DNA from 2 places in the Halobacillus sp. B29 genome. Region 2 is predicted to be linked to the other one. Evidence: riboswitches for the same ligand, from Rfam matches in the RefSeq annotation. Region 2 holds a riboswitch; the other holds the start of a gene.

Region 1 (11,262 bases), on a different contig from region 2:
TATTCTATTATGCATCGAATCCTTCTTTAAATCATTTCTCCAGAGACCTGGCTTATTCCTCCTTTTATTCGCATAGGACATGCCGAATAATCATAAATTTTGATAATGAGTACAGGAAGGGGATATATATGTTTACTTTGATTAAGTGTTATCAACCGTATCACGGTCCATTTGATCCATGTCCTCCTCGGCAGAGAGCTTGCTATCAAACTCCTCCCAATCTATATGTTGGTTTTCAACAGCCGAACCTTCCACAATTCTCTTTGCGGGATGCACTTTATAAAGGAACTCTTTGGCCTTGCTTCTACGACCCTTATCCAACTCCACTAGGGAAAGGGGAACATTCATGACCAATCCACCAAAAGCTCCAACCGAAAGATACGAATTAATGGAGAAAATTCAAATCGTAGACTTTGCGCTTGTGGAGCTAACTCTTTACTTAGATACGCATCCAAATGACTTCCAAGCTATTCAGCAATTTAATGAGCTGGCGGTCCAAAGTAGGGATTTGAAAGCAAATTATGAAAAGCACTTCGGCCCGTTGCGCCAGTATGGGGCCAGTTTTTCAGGTTACCCCTGGAATTGGAAAGACAGCCCCTGGCCCTGGCAACTGTAAAGAATAAAAAAAGGAGGGATTCAATGTGGTACTATGAAAAGAAATTACAATATCCAGTTAAAGTAACGGAATGTAACCCAAGACTTGCTAAATACTTGATTGAGCAGTACGGAGGTGCTGATGGGGAGTTATCTGCTGCACTCCGTTATTTAAATCAGCGTTACAGCATCCCTGATAAGGTTATTGGATTATTGACTGATATAGGAACAGAAGAATTTGCCCATCTGGAAATGATCGCTACCATGATTTATAAATTAACCAAAGATGCTACACCTGAACAAATGAAAGAAGCTGGTTTAGGCGCCCATTATGCAAACCATGACCATGCCCTTTACTACAATAACGCTGCGGGAAGTCCGTGGACAGCTACTTATATACAGGCTAAAGGTGACCCGATTGCAGATCTTTACGAAGACATCGCGGCCGAAGAAAAAGCAAGGGCTACTTACCAGTGGATTATCAATATGTCAGATGATCCGTGTTTAAATGACAGTCTTAAATTCTTAAGACAAAGAGAGGTTGTTCACTCTCAACGTTTTCGTGAAGCAGTTGAGATCCTTAAATTCGAGAAAGATCGAAAGCAATTTTTTTAATATCATACAAAATAATTCCCCGTCCATAGTAGGCGGGGAATTATTTTGTATTTGACCTATACTTCTAGAAAATCAGCAACAGGATAATGAAAATAAATATGAAAACAATGATGTAACGAACCCAAAGAGGATTGTCACTCCACCTGGTCATAAAAGTATTAGATTTCTCTTCACTTCGCTGCGGTGGCAAATCCAAAGTGTTCATATTTTCACTCGTTAATTTCTTCTCGTTCACATTATTCACACCTTCACTATGATGGGATTGAGTCACTTGATTCCCCCCTGTTCCCTAGACGTATCCACATGGCAAGTACCACATCTATAATAAAATGAGCCGTAATTGTGACCGTAAGACTGCCTGTTAATTCAAACATATATCCAATAAAAAAGCTGACAAACAATACAGAGATTAAGAGAACAATTTTTGACAAATAACGAAAATGTAAAAGAGCAAATAATAAACTGGCTACCCAATATCCATATTCCGTATGTAAGACACCTCTAAATAACATTTCTTCGCTTATAGCCACTAATAATGTAACTCCAATGATACCTGGGATCGATCGATTTTTAAATACTTTGTTATTAATCCCGCCATCATCATAGTATTGTTTTGGAAGCCTGTTCATCAAAATAAAATCGATCATGAGAACAATTAGTCCTGGCAATACCCCAAACCATATCCAATCATTAAACGTTACTTCGAATATGGATTTCCATTCTGACCAAAAGGAATCAAATAAAAAAAAGCTGCCTAGAATAGAGAGGATTAAAAGTAAAAGCTGGGTTAGGATCAGTTGAAGCGTCACTTCCTGATCCGTCATCATTTTAATAACCTCTGCCTGTTTTTTTCGTTTCATACCTCGCCCCCTGTCTAAAGATAATAGCTAACCGTTCTTTCCAAGTATCAACATCTGCTTGGAACTCGCTCTTCTCAAAGCTTAACGTATCCATTGTAAATCCACATGAATCACAGCAAGGTACTGAGGGTTCTCGAATATCAGCTTGAAAGGATTCGTAGAGACTTTTTCTTCTGCAAGAAGTATGATGGATCCATTGAAGCATTTCAGTAAGTTTTGCCTGCTTGTACTTCCACCTTTTGTTTATTAGATCCTCCAGCTTTCGCTCAACAAAAGTTTCTTTAGGGTCTTTTAGGATAGTTCTCTCTTTCAAGACACCGTGTTCTTCTAACTGAAAACGTAAAAAATTCCATTGCGACTCCGATAATTCCAGAAGTTCAGCGAATTCGTCATTCGAAGGAATTAAAGTGTTGTTCTTCCATAACATCTGCATATATCTTAACACGTTTTGAACATGGTCCATTTGTGGCAATTCACTCTCTATTAACATCTGAGGAAGATAATGATCCTTTGGTCCGTAAAGTACTAGGCTAGCACAAGGGTTCCCGTCTCTTCCGGCTCTTCCTACCTCCTGGATAAATGATTCGAGCTGGGATGGGGGGTGAAAATGAATGACCAGTCGTATATTAGATTTATCCACCCCCATACCAAAGGCGCTTGTGCAGCAAATTACATCGAGCTGATCATTCATAAATTGCTGCTGTACCAACATCCTATCCATTTGCTCCATTCCTCCGTGATAAAAAGCTACCCTTTGCTTCAGCTTAGCCTGGAGCAGATAGGCTGCTTTTTCAGTCCATTGTCTACTGGAAAAATAGACCATTGTAGGAACCGCCTGATCAGATAGCAGCTGAATCATCCGATCTATTTTATGATCAGGAGTTGCGTAATGCTCGACCGCGAAACTGACATTCTGCTTGTCCATTGGATAAATATGCTTTTCCATAAGAGGACGCTTCAATTTATCCATAATGTCTGTTTGGACTTCTGGAGTTGCTGTAGCACTTAATGCTAATACTGTTGGTTCGCCAAGTTTAGAAATGGTTTGATGCAATTTTAAATAATCCGTTCTAAATTCATGGCCCCATTGTGATATGCAGTGAGCTTCATCAATGACAAATAAACTGATACTAAGCTTTACAAGATGCTGCATTACCCAGTCATTTTGGAGAAATTCTGGGGACATATATATTAAATCGTATTGATCCAGATGTTCCAGCATTTTTCTCCGCTCCGCACGATCCATAAAACTATTCAGTGCGACGACTGACTTATAGCCAGATGCTTTCAGCTGCTTCACTTGATCAATCATTAAAGAAATAAGAGGAGACACTACAATCGTGGTTCCTGATTGAATCTTTGCGGGCAGCTGATAGCAAAGAGATTTACCAGTTCCTGTAGGTAAAATACCAAGAACATCCTGACCAGATAAAATCGACTCGATAATCGGCTGTTGCCCTTCACGAAACTGTGAAAATCCGAAGTGCTTTTCTAATTGAAAAGATAAATTATACATCTGCATAAGATTGTCCTTTCGCTGTTAACTTCTTACCTTTAGCCAGAGCCAATCTGATTTGGAAGTAATCAAATTCACCGTTCAAAGTTTGATGAATTTGTTTTAAACGCAGCGTATTCATGTTATTAGCTGCTGCTATGATTCTTTGCTGATCTTTGGCACTGAGAAAACGTTCGATTGAAAAATCCGGGATAACTAGGGCTGCTTCAACGATATGGTCCTGAATTGTACTTTTTTTCAAGCGGCGCTTCGAAACAATCGCTTCCAATGTCCACCCTAGCTCTAAATAGTGGTACGTATGCTTAGCTGACTGAGTGATCATTGTCTCACCATCTAAACCACGAGTGCACGCAAATAGGAAGGGGTAGGAATCTGGTGAATTTCTAGCCTCGTGGAATAAATAATAAAGTACATGCTGAATACAAACGTAAGCATCTTCCGTTGTAATGTCATACTTACGCTTCATTTGTTCATAGGTAAGCCCTATCACTTCAGCCCCACTCAACCGAAAGGTGAACAGTTCTGACTCCAAATACGATCGATTGTTCAAAAGATCCAAGATTTCATTATACATTCCTTTGACTTCTTGATTCAGGTTATGGGAAAGAGAAGCATAATAACGTTTAACCCACCTTTGTGCTTTAGAGTCATCGATAACAGGGATAAACGTGTAGTTGCCTGCATGAATAGAAGTAATCGTCTGAATGACTAGTAAAAGTCTGTGTTCAAATTCTCTGATATTCCGGTGATTATTCATTCCGCTAAAAAATTCAAATGTAGGCCCCTGATAGTTATCAAGATAGCGAGCTCCATCAGATGTAATAATGGGTGAGAATCGATCTCCAAGATAAATCCACTGATTTTTTTCAATTTGCTTACATCTATCTTCAAATTCATCTCGAGCTAACCCTTCATAAATACCAAAATAACGCTCCAATTCGTAACCCTTTGCGTCCTGCAATGTCTGAGACGAACGTTTTCCAGTTAATAAATTATATATTCCTGATATTGTACGCTCTCCATTTAACTTTCTTACGCATGTCAAAATAATGACGTTAAACACACCAGCCTCCTCCTTCCAGATACTAGGGAATCTACCGTTCGTGTTGAAAACTCCAGACGGGAGTTTTACAATAACTATGTACCCTATTTATTCAGTTTCCTCTTCATGAGTGGACATACAAAGGAGGATCATCAGTCGTGGCTAAATATACGATGGTTGATCAAGAAACGTGTATCGCATGTGGTGCTTGTGGAGCTGCAGCACCTGACATATATGATTATGACGACGAAGGGATTGCTTACTCTGTACTTGATGATAACCAGGGTGTTTCGGAAGTGCCTGAAGTGTGGGAAGAAGACATGGAAGATGCCTTCGATGGCTGCCCTACAGATTCTATTAAGATTGCAGAATCCCCTTTTGAAGGAAATGCGCACAAGCACGAATAATAAAGTAGAACCTCTTCCGAATGTGAAGGGGTTCTTTTTTTAAGGGATCCTATCATTTATCCAGCTCTTCAAACCTTCTATAAGCTTCTCCCTCATCAAACGTAGAAAACCAGCGGTCAAATTGATCATCTATAATCCGGTAATGCTTGCTTATCATATTTTGCTGCAGTAAAAAACCTTCTTTTTCCTTGAGCGTTGTCCACCATACTTTCCCTCCCAGCGTTTTACCAACCGGACGTTCCACTTGGTGGTGAGCAATGGTTTCTGCAATTTCAAGGGGTGCATCTCCAAGAACGCCTTTTAAAACTTCACTATCTTGAAAAAGAGCGCACACGGCCACCACTGTGGTCCATCCAGCAATTGTGCGTCCTTTTTCAATTTGGACAAGGGTTTTTTTAGACAAGCCTAGCACTTCAGCCATTTTTGATTGCGTATAGCCATATTCCACACGGATTAATTTTATTTTTTCAGTCACTTGTATCCTTAATTGTTCTTTATCCAACCTGCACCGTCCCCTTTACTACGTCCCCCTAATTCTAACATGTCCCCTCCCTGCTTACCTATTAAAGTGATTAAAAACCCCGTATCCATAATACGGGGCGTTAGGTTATTCATTCATATCTATTGGATTTATAAAGGTGGGCACCGGGATAGGTTCGTTTAAGTTGTAGAATGAATTTATTTCATGGTTAATATTATCGAAGATCACTTCGTTAAAACCGAAGTTCTTAGCTGTAGCTAACACCGCATCAATCATCATCATTAATTGCTGATCGCTTGCCCATGACTCGTGTTCAACTGTCATGGTTAGAACAGATCCTTCCACTGCAACCGAAGAAAAGGTTACATGATTGGGTACAGCAGAATCTACGTTGTTAGAAGTATGCTTTTCCTTCATTCGATTTAACGCCTCCTGAATGGAGAGCTCTCTCTCAGCCTTTATAGGGACGAGAAATTGACGCTCGCTGCCCTGATCGCTGTAAATTTGATAATAATATCGATTTTGCTCAACCACAGGAAGAGTTTCTATTTTTCCAAGATTGCCAAGGACGACTGGTGATCCACTCTCTGTCTGAAGCTTAATGTTTTTCACCTCATAAGGGTACAATTTCCACCGGATACTCTCGGATATAATGGATGTGTAGGCACTGCCGCTTATGGAAAAATTATCCGGAAAAATGACCTCAGCCTGGTTTCTTTCTTCATCAATATTAAAGGTTAAATCCTTGATTAGATCTTCAGCCAATCCCCACTCTGCAGGATTAACGAGTGAAGAAATATTTTTATCTTCCTGATCACCAGGTTTTATTACTGTAAATGGTACGACTACCTCTCCATTTTTTCCGGGAAGAACGTAAGACTCTATGTCCGGAGAACGATCCTGGAGTGTAAAGGGTGATTCTGTTTCATTATTATCAGAGGAAGGAGTAGTATCTTCATTTCTACTGGAATCTTCAATTTCTGAAGGTTTTTGTTCAGTAGTTTCTGCCTGGTCCCGGCCACTTTCATTTGCAGACTCAGTGGAACTTTCTTCCTGATCAGCTGAGCCGCTATATTCATTGGTAGGTAGTGAACTCAATAAAACAGGGAGAACAATTGCAAGGATAAGCAGTACTGCAGCTGTAGCCATACTCGGAGTTATCCAGGGAGCGATTCTTCTTTTTCGTTTATTAAGCTTAGGCTCTATGGAGCGATAAAGATTTTCTTTGTTTTGCTTATCTTCAATCTTCGGAAATTCTCCTAACAATTCTTTTAATTCATCTTCGCTATAAGTTTTACGCTTCACGCTGTACCCCCCCTTCTACAGGCTTATCCATCATCTCTTTTAAGGCTTTCATTCCTCGATGCTGAGTCGTTTTCACTTTACTCTCGCTCCAATTTAATATTTTTGCTGTTTCTTGTATAGACAACCCTTGTATGAACCTGAAAATAATTACATTTCTTTGATCTATCGTACAATTATCCAGTGCTTTATAAACTTGCTTCATTTCATCATTTTGGATTGCGATTTCATCCGGCAAAGAAGCATAATCTTTAAGTTGCTCCCCTTTTTCATTCCAATCAAAAAAATCCATAATTCGATTCCGTTTGCGTTTTTGCTTCCTGAAGTGATCAATCGCTACATGTCTCGCTATAGATAGCAGCCAAGTTTTTTCAGTACTCCGCCCATCAAAAGACTGATAAGATTTAAGCACCTTTATATAAACTTCCTGGACAAGATCTTCAGCGAGATCGCGATCTTTGACCATGTAGATTAAATATTGAAACAAATCATGATGATAACTTTCGTAAAGTTCGTCAAAGAACGTTTTCACTAATGGTACCTCCCACTTATCTATTTAGTCGTTATATGTAAGAAAAAAGTTACATCACTATCTTAATATGAGGATTTAAAAAAAGATATAAAGGAAGGGCTATTAAAAGGGATTTATAAATAAATGGATCTCTTAGACGTTCCTGTTAATTTTCACCAATGGCTTATTAAGCTAAAGGGCCGTTTAGTTGAAAACTCAGTTTCGAGATATCGGATTAGTTTAAAGGTCCTGCGGGGGATGATTCGCTTTCCGCGGGCATGTGCTGAGCCTCCTCGAGCTAACGCTCTCCGGGGTCTCACCGATCATGTTCATCCCGCAGGAGTCTTCATCATCCCCCTCCGGACCTGGCCAAATCAGATGCTCGAAATCACATCAAACATACCTGCTTGATGTGGAAGTAAGACGTATGGTTTTACACCTGTTTTCAGGATATAACGATGTACGATAGCCTGTTATAAAAGCATTTAATGCAGATTAAGGAGAAGAACTTTCCTCTTCTGGAAAGGTCCGTTCACTAGATATCGTTGGGGTGGCGGAGGAAACGACGAGACTCCCGCGGGAGAAGGAGCTAGGTGAGACCCCACAAGGAGTGTTAACGACTGAGGAGGCTTGCCAGTTCCCCCGCAGGAAAGTGTTCAAATGTGGAATCACCCCGAAAGACACGACCAGCATAAGCCGACCATCAAAAGGATTGTGGTTTTTCAATCCGTTGATGAGCGACTTATGTCTCGAGTGTCTGGGTGATGGAACAAGACGTGTTGTTTCCGTAGCCGCCCTCATCTAATGTTTGCAACGGACCCGAGTTATCTCGAAACGGAGTCTTCCAGTATCGGGAGCTTTACATTAAAATTAATACGGAAGTTTAAAGAGCCAAATAGATAGAAAAAACACAGGCGTCAGGGGATCCCTGGCATCCTGTGTTTCTAAGAACGATAATTGGTTGTTCCAATATGTGGTGTTTTTTCAGTAAGTCCATTTCTCTTCTTGTAACGTTTAAACAATGTACCTAAAACGGGAGAAAGAACTAAGATGAAAATGATTGTTGAAATAGCATGATTTAGATCGTAAGGCAATCCCGCCAAATAATAAGCCCAGAAAGGCTGACCAATAGAACGCATCGTAAGCGAGATAACCAGCCCGAAAAATATACCTGAGAGAAATCCATATATGGAAAGGCCCCAGACGGGGAGACCTGATTTATATTTTCCAAGTAGACCTGCAACCAAACCTATAATTGACCATGCAACTACCTGCCATATAGTCCAGTAGCCCATCCCAAGAAGCATATTGGATACAATGGTTGTTAAGAATGCCATAACTAGACCTGCAGCGGGTCCCATCCAAAACCCTGTCAAAATGATAATGGCAGTTACCGGCTGTACATTAGGAACATGGCTTAGAGCAATTCTGCCCGCAACCGCTAATGAGGCAAGCATGGCAATTAAGGTGATTTTATAAATATTCATTTTCCATCATTCCCATGAATGGTAATCAAATACAATCTCATCGCCTTGTTTTAATTCATAGTCGTTGGCTCCCACTTGGGCTTCCTCTCCATTAATTGTGTACATCCACGCCATTTTCTTATCTTGATTTGCTGATATTCCTTCAATACTATTTATCATTCCATCACTTTGTTCTACTTCAAAATTATCTTCCAAGACTTTCATCAAGATAGCGCCTTCCTCCACGGAAAGTTCTTTATCAGCTAAGGTTTTCTCTCCATTATTTTTGGAGATCTCTATTTGGACACTGACTTCCTGTTTTTCCTCTTCTTGAACGGCATTGGCTTGTTCCTCTTTCTGTGTGCCACACCCACTTAAGATACCTGCCGTTAATAAAACCGCCAACATTAAAGCATAAAGTTTGTTCATCTTGCTTCCATCCTCTCATTTTTTAGTACTGGCTTTTTCGAAAGGACGAATGGACAACCTAACACTATGTATCCATCAAAAAAAGCCTGCCTTCGTTAAAGGCAAGCTTAAGACAAACAGATGGTTTAGTTAAAATATTTACATAGAACCGATCGGTTGTCTCAAACGCTCAATCCCCGAAGCTTTGAAACACTGGGATCAGGCAGGTCTACTGACTTGTGCGTCATCCTACTAAGGATCCTTCCCGTGCATTTGCACAGTGGAATTTCCTTTTCGTATTCACATACAGTTGCGAGGACAGTCCCGGCCTTTAACCGAGTTCCCGTTTTAAGCCCTTTCAGGCACCTGAATCCACTCAATATGAAGTTATTTATCCATTACTAGATTAACTCACTTTTCGACATTTAGCAACTAGTTATCTGTAAAATCTATCCTCTTTGGGATTCTGAAAGAAAAAGTAGTCCCCTCTTCCACCTTACTGTGCACACTGATTATTCCATTATGGGCTTCCACAATATTTTTAGCAATAGCCAGTCCTAGACCCGTTCCTTTTTTATGCTTAGATGTTTCTCTTTTTCTTGATTTGTCTGCTTTATAAAAACGTTCGAATACAAATGGAAGATCCTCTTCAGAAATTCCCTGACCAGAATCATGTACAGATGCCATCCATTCATGTTCTCCATCCTCAATAATTACGTTTACGGATCCATGCTCACTTGTATGTCGAATGGCATTATCAATGAGATTAGTAAATACTTGTTCAATCCGATCAGCATCAAAATAAAGCCATTCTAGATTTGGATCTACATTTATTGTTAAGGCAACCTGTCGTTCCTTGGAAAGTCCTTGAAACTTCCGTTCAATCTTGTCCATATAAGAAGTCATTTCTACGGATTCTACATATAAATTTATATGACCCGCTTCCATTCGAGCTAAATCCAATAACTCATTGACCAGTCGGCCTATTCGCAATGATTCATCGTGGATGATCTGGGCTAATTCATTTTTATCTTCTTTACTCTCCGCAACATCATCTACTATTGCTTCACTGTACCCTTGAAGCATTGAGATAGGAGTTCGTAGTTCATGAGAAACATTGGCAATAAAATCTTTGCGAAGTTTATCCAGTCTGCGCTCGTCTGTCATATCTCTTAAGACCGCAACTGCACCTCTAATAGTGTCTTTATCGTATAATGGAGTCATAATAATGACCCAGGAGCGGCCTTGCAAGGATACTTCAGTCATCGCTTCCTGTTCTTTAGATATCACTTCATCAAAAAGTTCATAAAGAGGAGCAGGCAAATTAATTGGACTCAATGTAGCTTCTTCATCATTCTCAAACTTATCAGCTTCCAAATATTGCTGGGCTGGAGGGTTGGAAATCAGAACTTCTCCCTCACGATTGATGGTAATAACTCCATCTGCCATCGAGCGCAATATGCCCGAAAGCTGTTCTTTCTCCTGATTTAGGGCATTAATATGAAATTTAAGCTGACGTCCCATGCGATTGAAAGCCATAGCAAGCTCTCCTATTTCATCATGAGTTAAAATAGGGATCTTTGTGTTAAATTCCCCTTTAGCAAGCTCAAGGGCACCTTCACGCATCTTGATTAAGGGGGATGTGATACGGGTAGATAAGAAAAAAGCAAAGATCGTAGTCAAAATAATAGCAATCCCTGCTCCAAGGAAAATAATTTTGGTGGTCTGTTCAGAAGTTTCCTCAATCGTATCCAGAGATTGATAAACAAAAACAGCACCATTTCTTTCTGTTAAAGGAGTTCCTACTACCATAACCTCTGTATCGAACTCCTTTATTTCTGTAACCTTTTTCACATCACGCCCTTCACTTATGACTTTGGATAAATCGTTATCGGAAGAGATCCAATTGTAAGTCATTTTGGGAAGCGCCTGTGATTCGCTATCACTAATAATCACTTCATTAGGTCCATAAGTGATCAATGCCCGGCTCGCAGGATTCTTAACAAGTGCCGTAGTAGAAAGAAGCAGATCTCTATCTTCATACCTATCAACTACCTCTG
Region 2 (11,262 bases):
CGTGATTTATTACTTGAGGGTCTGCGAAACAGCGGCTATCGCTTCCAGCCCTGCAAAGGGTCTTTCTTTGTGTGGGTTCATGTCCCGAATGGCTACTCCTCTGAAGAATTTGCTGATGCTTTGCTCGAGCAAGTCGGGTTGTTTGTAGCACCGGGGATTGGGTTTGGTGATTACGGTGAAGGATTCGTTCGGATTGGTTTGAACAACTCTGAAGAAACCTTGCGTGATGCAATATCCAGATTCCAAAAATTCGCTGATAAAAATAATATTGTATAGAAAGACGCCCTGAGCTTTTTCTTTGCTCAGGGCGTTTATTTACTTTATTAAAATGGAAATTTGCGATATCCATTCATGACACCAATCCATTTTACAGTTGTAAATTTGTCGAGAGCCCACTCTCCTCCAAACCGGCCGAGTCCGGAACTTTTCTCACCGCCGAAGGCTACATGTGCTTCATCGTTTACAGATTGATCATTCACATGAATCATTCCTGTGTTAATCTGTTTTGCTGTTTCAACACCGCGGTGTACGTCTGTTGTGAATACTGACCCACTTAATCCATAGGAAGTATCATTCGCCACTGTAATGGCTTCTTCTTCACTTGAAACCTTAATGATTCCAATTACAGGACCGAATACTTCATTGCTTGCAATTGGCATATCATTGGTAACATTGGTTAGTACAGTAGGGTGCATGATATTCCCTTCTGAATCACCACCTGTTAGCAAGGTGGCGCCACGATCAAGGGAAGCTTGCAGATCTTCCTGAATACGTTCGATGGCTCCATGGTTAATCAATGGACCAACTGTTGTATCTTTTTCAGATGGGTCACCAACTTTTAAAGTTTCCACTTTTTCTTTGAATGCTTCCACGAATTGATCATGAATCTGTTCATGAACGATCAGACGATTGATGGACATGCAAATTTCACCCTGGTGAAGGAACCTTCCAAAGGCTGCTGCTTCCACCGCTTTTTCTACATCGGCATCATCAAGGACAATCATAGCATTGTTGCCTCCAAGCTCCAGCGCCGTATCTTTGATATGCTTACCTGCAAGCTCTCCAATATGACTGCCTACTTCTGTTGATCCAGTAAAGGAAATCAGTTTAGGTACCGGGTGTGTAACAAACGCATCCCCGATCTCTGAACCTCTTCCTACTACTACGTTCAGCACTCCTGCTGGAAATCCGGCTGCTTCAAATAAATCGGCAATCAGTAATCCTGCAGTAACAGGAGATTCTGATGCTGGTTTGGCCACAACTGTGTTTCCAGTAGCAATCGCAGGAGCAATCGACCTCATAGCTAAGTGGAATGGAAAATTCCACGGACCAATTACTCCTATGACCCCTTTCGGATAACGATAAACCCGGTTTTCTTTGCCGGGAGTATTAGAAGGAAGGATCTCTCCAGACATCCTTGTAGGAAAAGAGGAAGATTCTTTAATAATGGAGACTGCGGCCTGGTATTCCACCTCTGCTTTTACCAAAGTGCTTCCTGCTTCCTTCACCAACCAGTCTATAATTTCATCTTTGCGTTCCTTAACTACCGATAACAAACTGTCAAAATACGCCTGCTTCTTAGCTGGGAGTAAGTCTGCCCAGTCTTTTTGAGCTTGTTCAGCTGATCGGTAGGCCTCATTTAAGTCATCTTCATTGGCAGAAGGGATTGTGATAATAGCTTGTTCGGTATATGGATTTATATTTTCAATCTGTTTCTCACTTGAACCTGGGCGCCATTCCCCATTAATATATTGTTTAAAATAAGTTTGTGGACTCATATTATACCTCCATTTTACTGTGTGGAGTACTAAGTTCCACTCTCTTTCCTTTCTTAAACCTTTACAACCCTCTGGAAAATTACTTAAATTCCAGCAGCATATCTACATGAGGAATATTATCTTCCAAATAAACATCAGTCACTTCTCTAAAGCCAAATGCTCTGTAAAAACCCCTTAAATATTCTTGTCCATGAAGCCAAATTTGCTCTACTTTCCATTCATCACGCAAAAACATAATAGCTCTTTCCATTAATTCTTTAGCATATCCTTGCCCGCGTTTTTCCTTAATAACAATTACGCGCCCAATCGCATAATGATCTTCTTCTGTCTCAGGGGGAACGATTCGGCAGTAAGCGTAGAGTTGACCATTTTCCTCTAACCAGATATGCGTACATTCTTCATCACGGCCATCTACCTCAGGATAAGGACACTCTTGTTCTACAACGAAGACTTCAACTCTTAGCTTAAGTATCTTGTACAATTCGTCTTTTGTAAGATCTTTATAAGTTTTTTGTACCCAATTCAGTGCAACCACCTCTTATTTTCACTTATTTCTCTCCACTATATCGAAAGTGTGTATGAAAAGACAAAATTTTATTTTTCAAATATAATTTTACAGTTTTAATACAAGTTCTTGCAGGGAATGAGTACCTTATATGCAAAGGAGGAAAACGTCATATGCTGATGGACATATTACCCGTATCTCTTAAAAAATATTTTCAAATGACTAAACAACAGCGCAAGCAAGAAGTTCAATCGACCTTATGGTACATGCCTTTAATTTATGTATCATCGTCTATCCTGTTTGTCGCTATTACTCTTGTACTAGATTTGGTTCTAGAACTTGAACAATACACATTCCAATCTTTTCGAATTAATGCTGAAATAACCCGAATGCTGGTCAGCACGTTAATTGGCGGTTTATTAACACTGAGCGCCTTCACATTAAACTCCCTTTTAGTTGTACTTACAACCTTTAGTGGTCAATTTTCACCTCGGATGCTGATTAACTTCGTTGCAGATAGACGAACACAGCACGCTCTTGGCATATTTAATGGAAGTTTTGTGTACGTACTGCTTGTATTTTTATTTATTGGGAACACTTCTTACGAATATTTCGTAGCCGTCCCCATTATCACGATAGTATTAGTCTTTATAGCTTCTCTTACATTTATCTATTTCATTAACCATGCCACGACATGGATGCAGGTCCATAATATTACAGAAACAATGAAACAATCTTCCAAAGCGATGATCAACAATACTTTGAGCGAGGATCTTGAGCCCTTCCGAACAAAGCAAGCAGGGGATCTTCTGCAGGATTACGAAGATAATACTCAAAGCATAGGAGCAGGAAGGTCAGGATATGTTCAATTAGTAGACTATAGGAACATGATTGAGCAGGCTCGCAAGGACAATGTAATCTTAAAATTCCACTCACAAGTGGGAGATTATATTCTGGAGACGAATAAGCTAATCAGTTACTGGGGGCCGGGTGCTGATTTGGTGGATGAAGAACTTTACTACGGTATGATTAAAATTGGTCATAAAGAAACTGAACTGCAGGACATTCAGATGGGAATGCATAAATTAGCTGAAATTGGAATAAAGTCCCTGGGGAATGATGACCCTAAAACTACAACAAACACAATTCATCAAATGGCTGAATTAATGCTTACAGTCGAAGACTATATTACCTTCACACCTTATCTGACAGATAGTGATGGACAGGTTAGAATTATACTATTAAATGAAACATTTGAATATTATATTTATCGCGGTTTTGGTTATATCCGACACTATGCTGGAGATAATCATTTAATCATCACTGAAATTGTCGGGGCCCTAGCTATGGTAGCAGAGTCCATTGATTCCTCCAAACATCAGGCCATATGGGACTTCGCTTACAACACGCTGGACCATATTGAGAAGAAAGTGGTTTATCAGCTTGATAAAACATTTTTACTAGAGCAGGTTAAGAGACTCGCTCTTGCAACTAATAATCTTTATGGGTACTATGCTATTGAGCGCCGCTTCTATCCAGAAAAAAAATAAAAAACTCCAGGCCTTCCTGGAGTTTTTTTATAGTATTTCTTGTTCATACCTTTTCTGAATAAGGGGACGCTAAGATCATCCTGTGTAAGGTGTGTTGAGCTCATTCGTATTTTTCATGTTGACACATCTTAGCAGCTTTTTTATATTATATATATGAGCATATATTCATATATTTGAATAGGAGGTTTAGCCAATGGGACATCACCACCATCATCATATTGATTCTTCCACAGGAAAGATTAAAACTGCTTTTTTTCTAAATTTATTCTTTACTATTATCGAAATCATCGGGGGAATTATGACTAACAGTATGGCCATTTTATCCGATGCGTTACATGATCTTGGAGATTCTCTATCCCTTGGCCTCGCATGGTTTCTACAAAATTTTTCCCAAAAAGAGCAATCTAAAGAGTTCTCATTTGGATATAAGCGTTTTTCTTTATTAGCTGCTCTTGTTAACAGTGTCGTATTAATTGTTGGGTCTGTATTTATTTTAACGGAAGCCATACCAAGACTTCTCAATCCAGAGCAGCCAAATACAACGGGGATGATAATTCTCGCTATACTCGGAATTATCGTTAATGGAGCAGCAGTTTTCAGGCTCCGCGGAGGCGACTCAATGAACCAGACAGTCATAAGCTGGCATCTGCTTGAGGATGTTCTCGGCTGGGCAGCAGTTTTAGTTGTCAGTATCATTATGTCTTTTACGGATCTTCCTATTCTGGATCCTATTGCTTCCATTGCCATCACGGTATTTATTTTATACAACGTAGTTAAGAATTTCATTAAAACAATGCGGCTGTTTTTGGAAGGCGTGCCGGAGAGTATCAGCCTTGAAGATATCGTTCAAAAGATTAATGAGGTGCCGAACATTAATTCTACACACCACACTCATTTGTGGTCCATGGACGGTGAGAACCACGCCTTCTCCACCCATGTAGTGGTGCCGGAAGATGCAACGAAAGAGGAAATCTGTGATGTGAAAGAAAGGATTAAAGAGATTCTTCATACGATATCTCTTGAGCATGTAACCATTGAAATCGAATACGAAGATGAATCCTGCTCTATTCAAGATTCATCCTGATTCTAAATGTTGACAGTTAAAGAAAAACTCCCATTACTTGAAGACTTGATTTCGAGATAAATGGGGCCATTACGTTAGATGGATAAGGGTTGGTGGGGAAATAACTCGCTTTCCTATGGCCCTACACGATGTGGGGTCGATCGACGTTGCCACAGGACGTGGCGATCTTAGTCGATCCTCCTTATTACCAGGGGCTTCCTCGCTCGTTTCACTCCCTGCGGGATCTCACCTAGTCCCTTCTCCCGTGGAGTCTCGTCGTTTCCTTCGCCGCCCGAACGATAGCTGATGAGCGGACCCTGTTACAGGAGAAAGGATCCATGCAGCATCTACCTCAAACGCTTCTATAACAGGGTTCCTACACGTGAAAACCAGCGTGGATCTCGTTCATTGGAAAGCAATTATGGAAAGATTTTCGAGCTCCCCATAAACGCAAAGGGGCGGAAGGGAACGGTGAAGACTCCTGCGGGATGAACATGATCGGTGAGATCCCGCAGGGCTGTTAAGCCCGAGGAAGCTCACCTCATGCCCGCGGAAAGCGAGCCGTTCCCTGGAGCCCCTTTCTCCAGACAATATCTCGAAACTGAGCCTTCAACTAAACGGCCCTTTAATTTAATAACCCGTTAATTAACAACGTATCGAAATAGAAAAAAGCATTTGAGATTGGTATCTCAAATGCTTTTTATATCTGTCGGCTTATTATAAATCCAGTGATTCAGGAGTATCGCCGTCTGCATTCATTAGGCGGATTGACTCGGGCATAATCTCAAGAACGATGTAATCTGGATCTCCTTTTCCTGAGAACCAGCGCTCCATTTGTTCGCTCCATAACCAGTCTTTCATCTTCTGATCATCACGAATCTTAGCCTGACCTTGTACTTCTAAATACGTATCTCCGTAACCTTCACCTTCATAGCCTAATAAGATATGAACATGAGGGTTTTCCTCAATTTCCTCCGCTTTATGAGTATCGCGATCTGTGGGTGTGAAGAATGTGAAATCTTCATCATTTGAAAATGTCATGTAACGGGCATGAGGTTTATTATCCTTTACTGTAGCTAGTGTTCCTACTTTATGCTGATCCATAACGTTATAAATTTTCTTCTTTAGTTCTTCTTGATTCAATGGTATTCTCCTTTCATCTAGCTGATTATAATTCCAGTTTTCCCCTTCTGTTGTTAAATATAAACATCTCGGTAGGTTATTTAGCAGCTGATCCATATAGCGCTTGGGATGGAGAATTTGATGTTGTTTCCCCTTTCTCTGCAATGGGTATGCTAAAGTTAAGCTGTTTTTATAGTTGACTCTAAATGATTTTTTTATTATATTTCAGCGATAGTAATTTTCAGGAGGAAACTTAATGTTCATGAATGTGTTCAGTAATAAAAAGAAATTCACCCTCATTCTTCTTTCTTCCCTTCTCCTAGGGATTTTTATATTTTTAACGAATTCTAAACCGACAAGTTCAGAAAAAAACGGAGAAATTACCCCTACCGTTTTCATACACGGTTTTAAAGGAGGCCCAGGAACCTTCAATACGATGATGAATCGTCTAGAGCAGCAAAATGTGGGTTCCAAGCGTATGGTGGCTTATGTATCCCGACAAGGACATGTAACCTTAAGAGGAAGCCTTCCGCCCAGCATGGAGCCATTCATTCAGGTTCTTTTTGAGAATGACCGTGCCAGCTTAAAGCAACAAACTGTATGGCTCCAAGAAGTCATCCACCGGTTAAAAAAGCGTCATGGTATTCAGCAGATTAATCTAGTGGGCCATTCCATGGGGGGACTTGCAGCCACTAACTTTTTGCTTCATTATCAGGACGGTCAATATCCTGTTGTTCAAAAATTAGCGGTTATTGCCAGCCCCTATAAAGGAATTAAAAAAGAAGGTTACTTTGAAGTGCATTCAAGTCCGGCCGCTAACGATCTAAAACCGGAATCTGACGCTTTGAAATCTATGATCCTTAGAAGGGAATTCTTCCCTAAAGGTGTAGATACCCTTGTAATAGCAGGTGTTATTAATTCCTCAGAAGAGGATAGCGACCATTGGGACGGGCTTGTCCATGCTTCAAGTGTAAAAGGGATGAAATCCATTGTGCCTTTTGGCAGTTACAGAGAAGAAATTGTATTTGGTCAATCCGCCACCCATTCTGGTTTGCACGAGCATCCCGAAGTAGATCGCGTGCTTGGGGAGTTTCTTTGGGAACAGTCAAACGAATAAAAAAAAGACCAGCCTGAGAAAGCCGGTCTCTTTCCTTTATTTCCGATGAAAGACTTCAAAAAAATCTAGAAATGCATGAAACATCGCTACAGATTGGAAGGTAATCAAACTTAACGCCGTCAATGAAAAGAAACCGATAAATAAATACCGAACAGAAAACACTGCATGGACCCAGGCCACCGCAATCCCTCCTCATTGAATCAATATATGAATCATTGAACCTTATCATACTCCTTCTAACGAAATTTTCAATCGCTTTTTTTGTCGTAATACCAGCCCCTCAAACTAAGTCCGCGATTATGTTCAGCGAACGAAACAGAATCACGGGCTTTTTATTGTATTTTATTACATGATCAGAGGCTAGTCCGTAGTTTTGTTTTTGTGCTGATTTAATTTTGTTTTTCAAAGATAAATATCCACATAAATGTAAGGGATTGCTTTAAATCTTCGTCCAGATGTGCGATTTGATTCTCATCAACCCCGCGTTTATACACCCCTTGACCTTCCGTATATTTCCACCCAGTTTCTTCAGCCAGTTTAGCAAGCTCCCATGGCATCATCGTGTTGCAAATCACTTTTTCACCATACACTCTTCGATAACTATTTATCCTCGGCATGGCCGTTGGTCCCAGTATTCCAATACAAAGCTTGCCTCCCGGACGTAAGATCCTCTTCATTTCCTCAAGTCCCTGATGAGGCACTTCTATCCACTCAAGAGAGTTCACGGCCATTATGCCATCAAAGCTTTCTGAAGCGAAAGGAAGCTTTGTCAAATCTCCCTGCGTAAAGGTTAGTCCTTCTGTTTGTAATCGTTTCACTGCTCGTTCAATCATATCTTTAGAAAGATCTACTCCCGTCACTTCGTAGCCTTCTTTATATAATTTATATGAGCCATATCCATCTCCACAGCCCAGGTCAGCAACAGAATTGCCCGGGGGAAGATGATTTTTCAAAAAAGGAATAATCGTTTTGCGACTTCCCTCATCCCACATCGTCTGACTACGTTGATTCCAAAACTCTGCCCGTTCATCCCATTGTTTAGCGGCTTCCTGGTGCCAATTAAATGTTGGTTCCATATTTACGAATCCCCCTGTTTATCTATTTCCGTTATTATTGTATAGTTCACCATAGAATGTTCATTACCTTTTATTATAATTAAGTAAGCAACGTTTTAAAAATTTTTTTGACATGGGAAAAGAGTGTGTTAAAAGCTTCCATGTGGAAAATATAGGTTTTAAAGAGTGAGGTTTCTAACAAATCGTTTGCACTTTCCATTTATCTTAGATATGATATAAACACAATATAAGCTAATAAAATTATTTAAAAATACTATATATAGTATTTGCGAATCAAGATGCCATCAGGCTTAATAGGGAATCCGGAGAGAGCCGGAACTGCCCCCGCAACTGTTAGCGTTCGCGAAATGGATCATCCACTGTGCCCAGGTACGGGAAGGACCATAGTAGAATCGAACGTAAGTCAGGAGACCTGTCTTTATTCGCTGAAGTTTCAACTTCTTCGGGGATTGAGAAGATGAAGCGATAGAATGAGGTCTTCGTACGGTTTATTTGCCTCGTTCTATGGTTTCATCCGCTCAAATAAGTGAGCGGATTTTTTTATGTCCGAAATCACCTATGAATAAAAAGGAGTACGAATACATGAGCGTTCAATCTATGCAAACAGAATGGGAGCAGAAGCTAATCGACATTCAAAAAGAATTTCCCCAGTTGGATGTGGAACGAATACTAAAAAAAGTTCCAGGGATTGGGCTGAATCAAATGACTGATGAAGAGCAATCCAAAGCATTAATACTTGAGTGTCTGGCTGAAATGGACGAGTCAACACCTGATTGGACCTTTGCCGCGAGCAGGATTCACTTGGATCAAATGTACAAAAATTCAGCTTACAACCGCATGGAGGAGAGCCCCTATAATGGATTTTATTCATTAATCGAGATTTTAACGAATGAAGAAATCTATTCAAAATCGTTGCTTGCTGATTATTCTAAAGAGGAAATAGATCAACTTGAAGATATCCTTGCACCAGAACGTGATTACTTATTTACTTATATTGGTCTTAAAACTTTAAGCGATCGATACTTAGCACGTTCCAAGTCCAAACACATATATGAACTTCCACAGGAACGGTTTATGATCATTTCGATGGTAATCATGGCTCAGGAGAAAAAGTCAGTAAGGATGAGACTTATAAAAGAAGCCTATTGGGCTTTAAGCCATTTATACATGACAGTCGCTACGCCCACTCTCGCTAACGCAGGAAAAAGATATGGCCAGTTAAGCTCTTGTTTTATTGACACGGTAGATGACAGTCTGCAGTCCATTTATGACAGCAATACAGATATAGCCAACTTGAGCAAACACGGCGGAGGAATTGGTGTGTATCTTGGAAAAATCAGAAGTCGTGGGAGTGACATTCGAGGATTTAAAGACGTTTCTTCAGGCGTTATTCCATGGATGAAGCAATTGAATAATACCGCAGTCAGTGTGGATCAGCTTGGGCAGCGTCAAGGAGCTATTGCCGTCTATCTAGATATATGGCATAAGGACATTTTCCCTTTTCTTGACAGCCGTTTAAACAACGGGGACGAGCGTCAGCGCACCCATGATTTATTTACAGGCGTATCAATACCGGATGTGTTTATGGAAGCTGTAGAAAATCGTGGAGACTGGTATTTATTCGATCCTCATGAAGTTCGTGACGTTATGGGCTTTTCATTGGAAGATGCTTACGATGAAAAGCGTGGCAGAGGAACCTTCCGCGAAAGGTACGAAGCCTGTGTCAATCATCCAGAGCTGTCGAAAGAAAAAGTAGCGGCTATAGACATTATGAAAAAAATTATGGTGGGCCAGCTCGAAACAGGTACACCTTACATGTTCTACCGAGATGAAGTGAACCGTATGAATCCTAATCGTCACGCAGGGATGATCTATTGCAGCAACCTATGTACGGAAATTACTCAGAACCAGAGCCCAACCCTTCAGGAAGAACAATATTTAGAAGAAGGAAAAATTATAACGGTTAAAAACCCGGGGGATTTTGTAGTATGTAATCTCTCCAGTGTTAATCTCGGCCGCGCCGTGCCTGAAGGGGTCTTAAAGCGTTTAGTTTCCATTCAGGTACGAATGCTGGATAACGTAATTGATGAAAATACCATCCCGGTGCTGCAGGCTCAATTGACCAACCAGTCTTACCGAGGCATTGGTCTTGGCACATTCGGTTGGGCTCACTTGCTTGCTCAAAAGAAAATAGCCTGGGAATCTGAAAAAGCCGTAAATTATGCGGAAGAAGTGTACCAGGCAATTGCCTATTACACCATTGAAGCCAGCAGCGAATTAGCAGCCGAGAAAGGGAGTTATCCTTTATTTGAGGGATCTGATTGGTCTACAGGAGAATTCTTTGTTAAACGGGCGTTTGATCAAAATGAGGATTGGAACTGGAATGCCTTAAAGGATAAGGTTCAGCACGATGGGATACGGAATGGATATTTAATGGCCGTCGCTCCTAATTCCAGTACTTCTCTGATTGCCGGAAGTACAGCGAGCATCGATCCAATCTTTAAGCGGTTTTATTCGGAGGAAAAGAAAGATTATAAAATCCCGGTAACAGCCCCTGACCTAAGCCCGGAAACGTTCTGGTATTACAAATCGGCGTACGATATAGACCAGCATACAAGCATACAGCAAAATGCTGTACGTCAAAAATATATTGATCAATCCATTTCATTTAACTTATATGTTCGAAATTCTATACATGCTAAAGAACTATTAGATCTGCATATCGACGCGTGGAAATCAGGTTTAAAAACGACCTATTACACGAGATCCACTTCAAGTCAAGGTGAATACGACGAATGCGAAAGCTGCTCTTCATAAAAGGAGGACAAACATATGAATGAAACCATTCAAAAGCGAAAACTTGTTGACCACCAGGCCCCTAATGCTTCTACAGGCATTATCAACGGCAGAAGTTCTAACGTACTTAACTGGGATGATACCCGCTACTCCTGGGCGTATCCTATGTATAAAAATATGCTGGCTAATTTCTGGATTCCAAATGAAATTAATATGAGCAATGACTTAAAGCAATGGGGTACCCTGTCCGATCAG

What was found. Region 2 has a riboswitch for cobalamin ahead of ACTWP7_RS13765 (ribonucleoside-diphosphate reductase subunit alpha). Riboswitches for the same ligand answer to the same signal wherever they lie in the genome.
Region 1: it holds a riboswitch for cobalamin, as region 2 does, so the genes downstream of both, ACTWP7_RS16930 (DUF4430 domain-containing protein) here and ACTWP7_RS13765 (ribonucleoside-diphosphate reductase subunit alpha) in region 2, are expected to answer to the same signal.

What each region holds. Positions count from the first base shown of each region.
Region 1 is NZ_JBQQCM010000014.1:89,632-100,893, reverse strand. It holds gene ACTWP7_RS16990 (spore coat associated protein CotJA) at 129-350, shown strand; gene ACTWP7_RS16985 (spore coat protein CotJB) at 347-616, shown strand; gene ACTWP7_RS16980 (manganese catalase family protein) at 640-1,209, shown strand; gene ACTWP7_RS16975 (hypothetical protein) at 1,274-1,480, opposite strand; gene ACTWP7_RS16970 (lysostaphin resistance A-like protein) at 1,461-2,069, opposite strand; gene ACTWP7_RS16965 (RecQ family ATP-dependent DNA helicase) at 2,038-3,591, opposite strand; gene ACTWP7_RS16960 (helix-turn-helix domain-containing protein) at 3,578-4,648, opposite strand; gene ACTWP7_RS16955 (ferredoxin) at 4,786-5,034, shown strand; gene ACTWP7_RS16950 (helix-turn-helix transcriptional regulator) at 5,087-5,536, opposite strand; gene ACTWP7_RS16945 (hypothetical protein) at 5,642-6,820, opposite strand; gene sigX (RNA polymerase sigma factor SigX) at 6,810-7,349, opposite strand; gene ACTWP7_RS16935 (ECF transporter S component) at 8,273-8,815, opposite strand; gene ACTWP7_RS16930 (DUF4430 domain-containing protein) at 8,822-9,223, opposite strand; cobalamin riboswitch at 9,408-9,587, opposite strand; gene ACTWP7_RS16925 (ATP-binding protein) at 9,635-11,262, opposite strand, start outside.
Region 2 is NZ_JBQQCM010000010.1:105,504-116,765, reverse strand. It holds gene ACTWP7_RS13810 (pyridoxal phosphate-dependent aminotransferase) at 1-276, shown strand, start outside; gene ACTWP7_RS13805 (aldehyde dehydrogenase family protein) at 324-1,778, opposite strand; gene ACTWP7_RS13800 (GNAT family N-acetyltransferase) at 1,858-2,304, opposite strand; gene ACTWP7_RS13795 (DUF2254 domain-containing protein) at 2,457-3,833, shown strand; gene ACTWP7_RS13790 (cation diffusion facilitator family transporter) at 4,027-4,917, shown strand; gene ACTWP7_RS13785 (pyridoxamine 5'-phosphate oxidase family protein) at 5,614-6,039, opposite strand; gene ACTWP7_RS13780 (alpha/beta fold hydrolase) at 6,275-7,135, shown strand; gene ACTWP7_RS13775 (hypothetical protein) at 7,172-7,315, opposite strand; gene ACTWP7_RS13770 (methyltransferase domain-containing protein) at 7,525-8,211, opposite strand; cobalamin riboswitch at 8,471-8,645, shown strand; gene ACTWP7_RS13765 (ribonucleoside-diphosphate reductase subunit alpha) at 8,794-11,028, shown strand; gene ACTWP7_RS13760 (ribonucleotide-diphosphate reductase subunit beta) at 11,044-11,262, shown strand, end outside.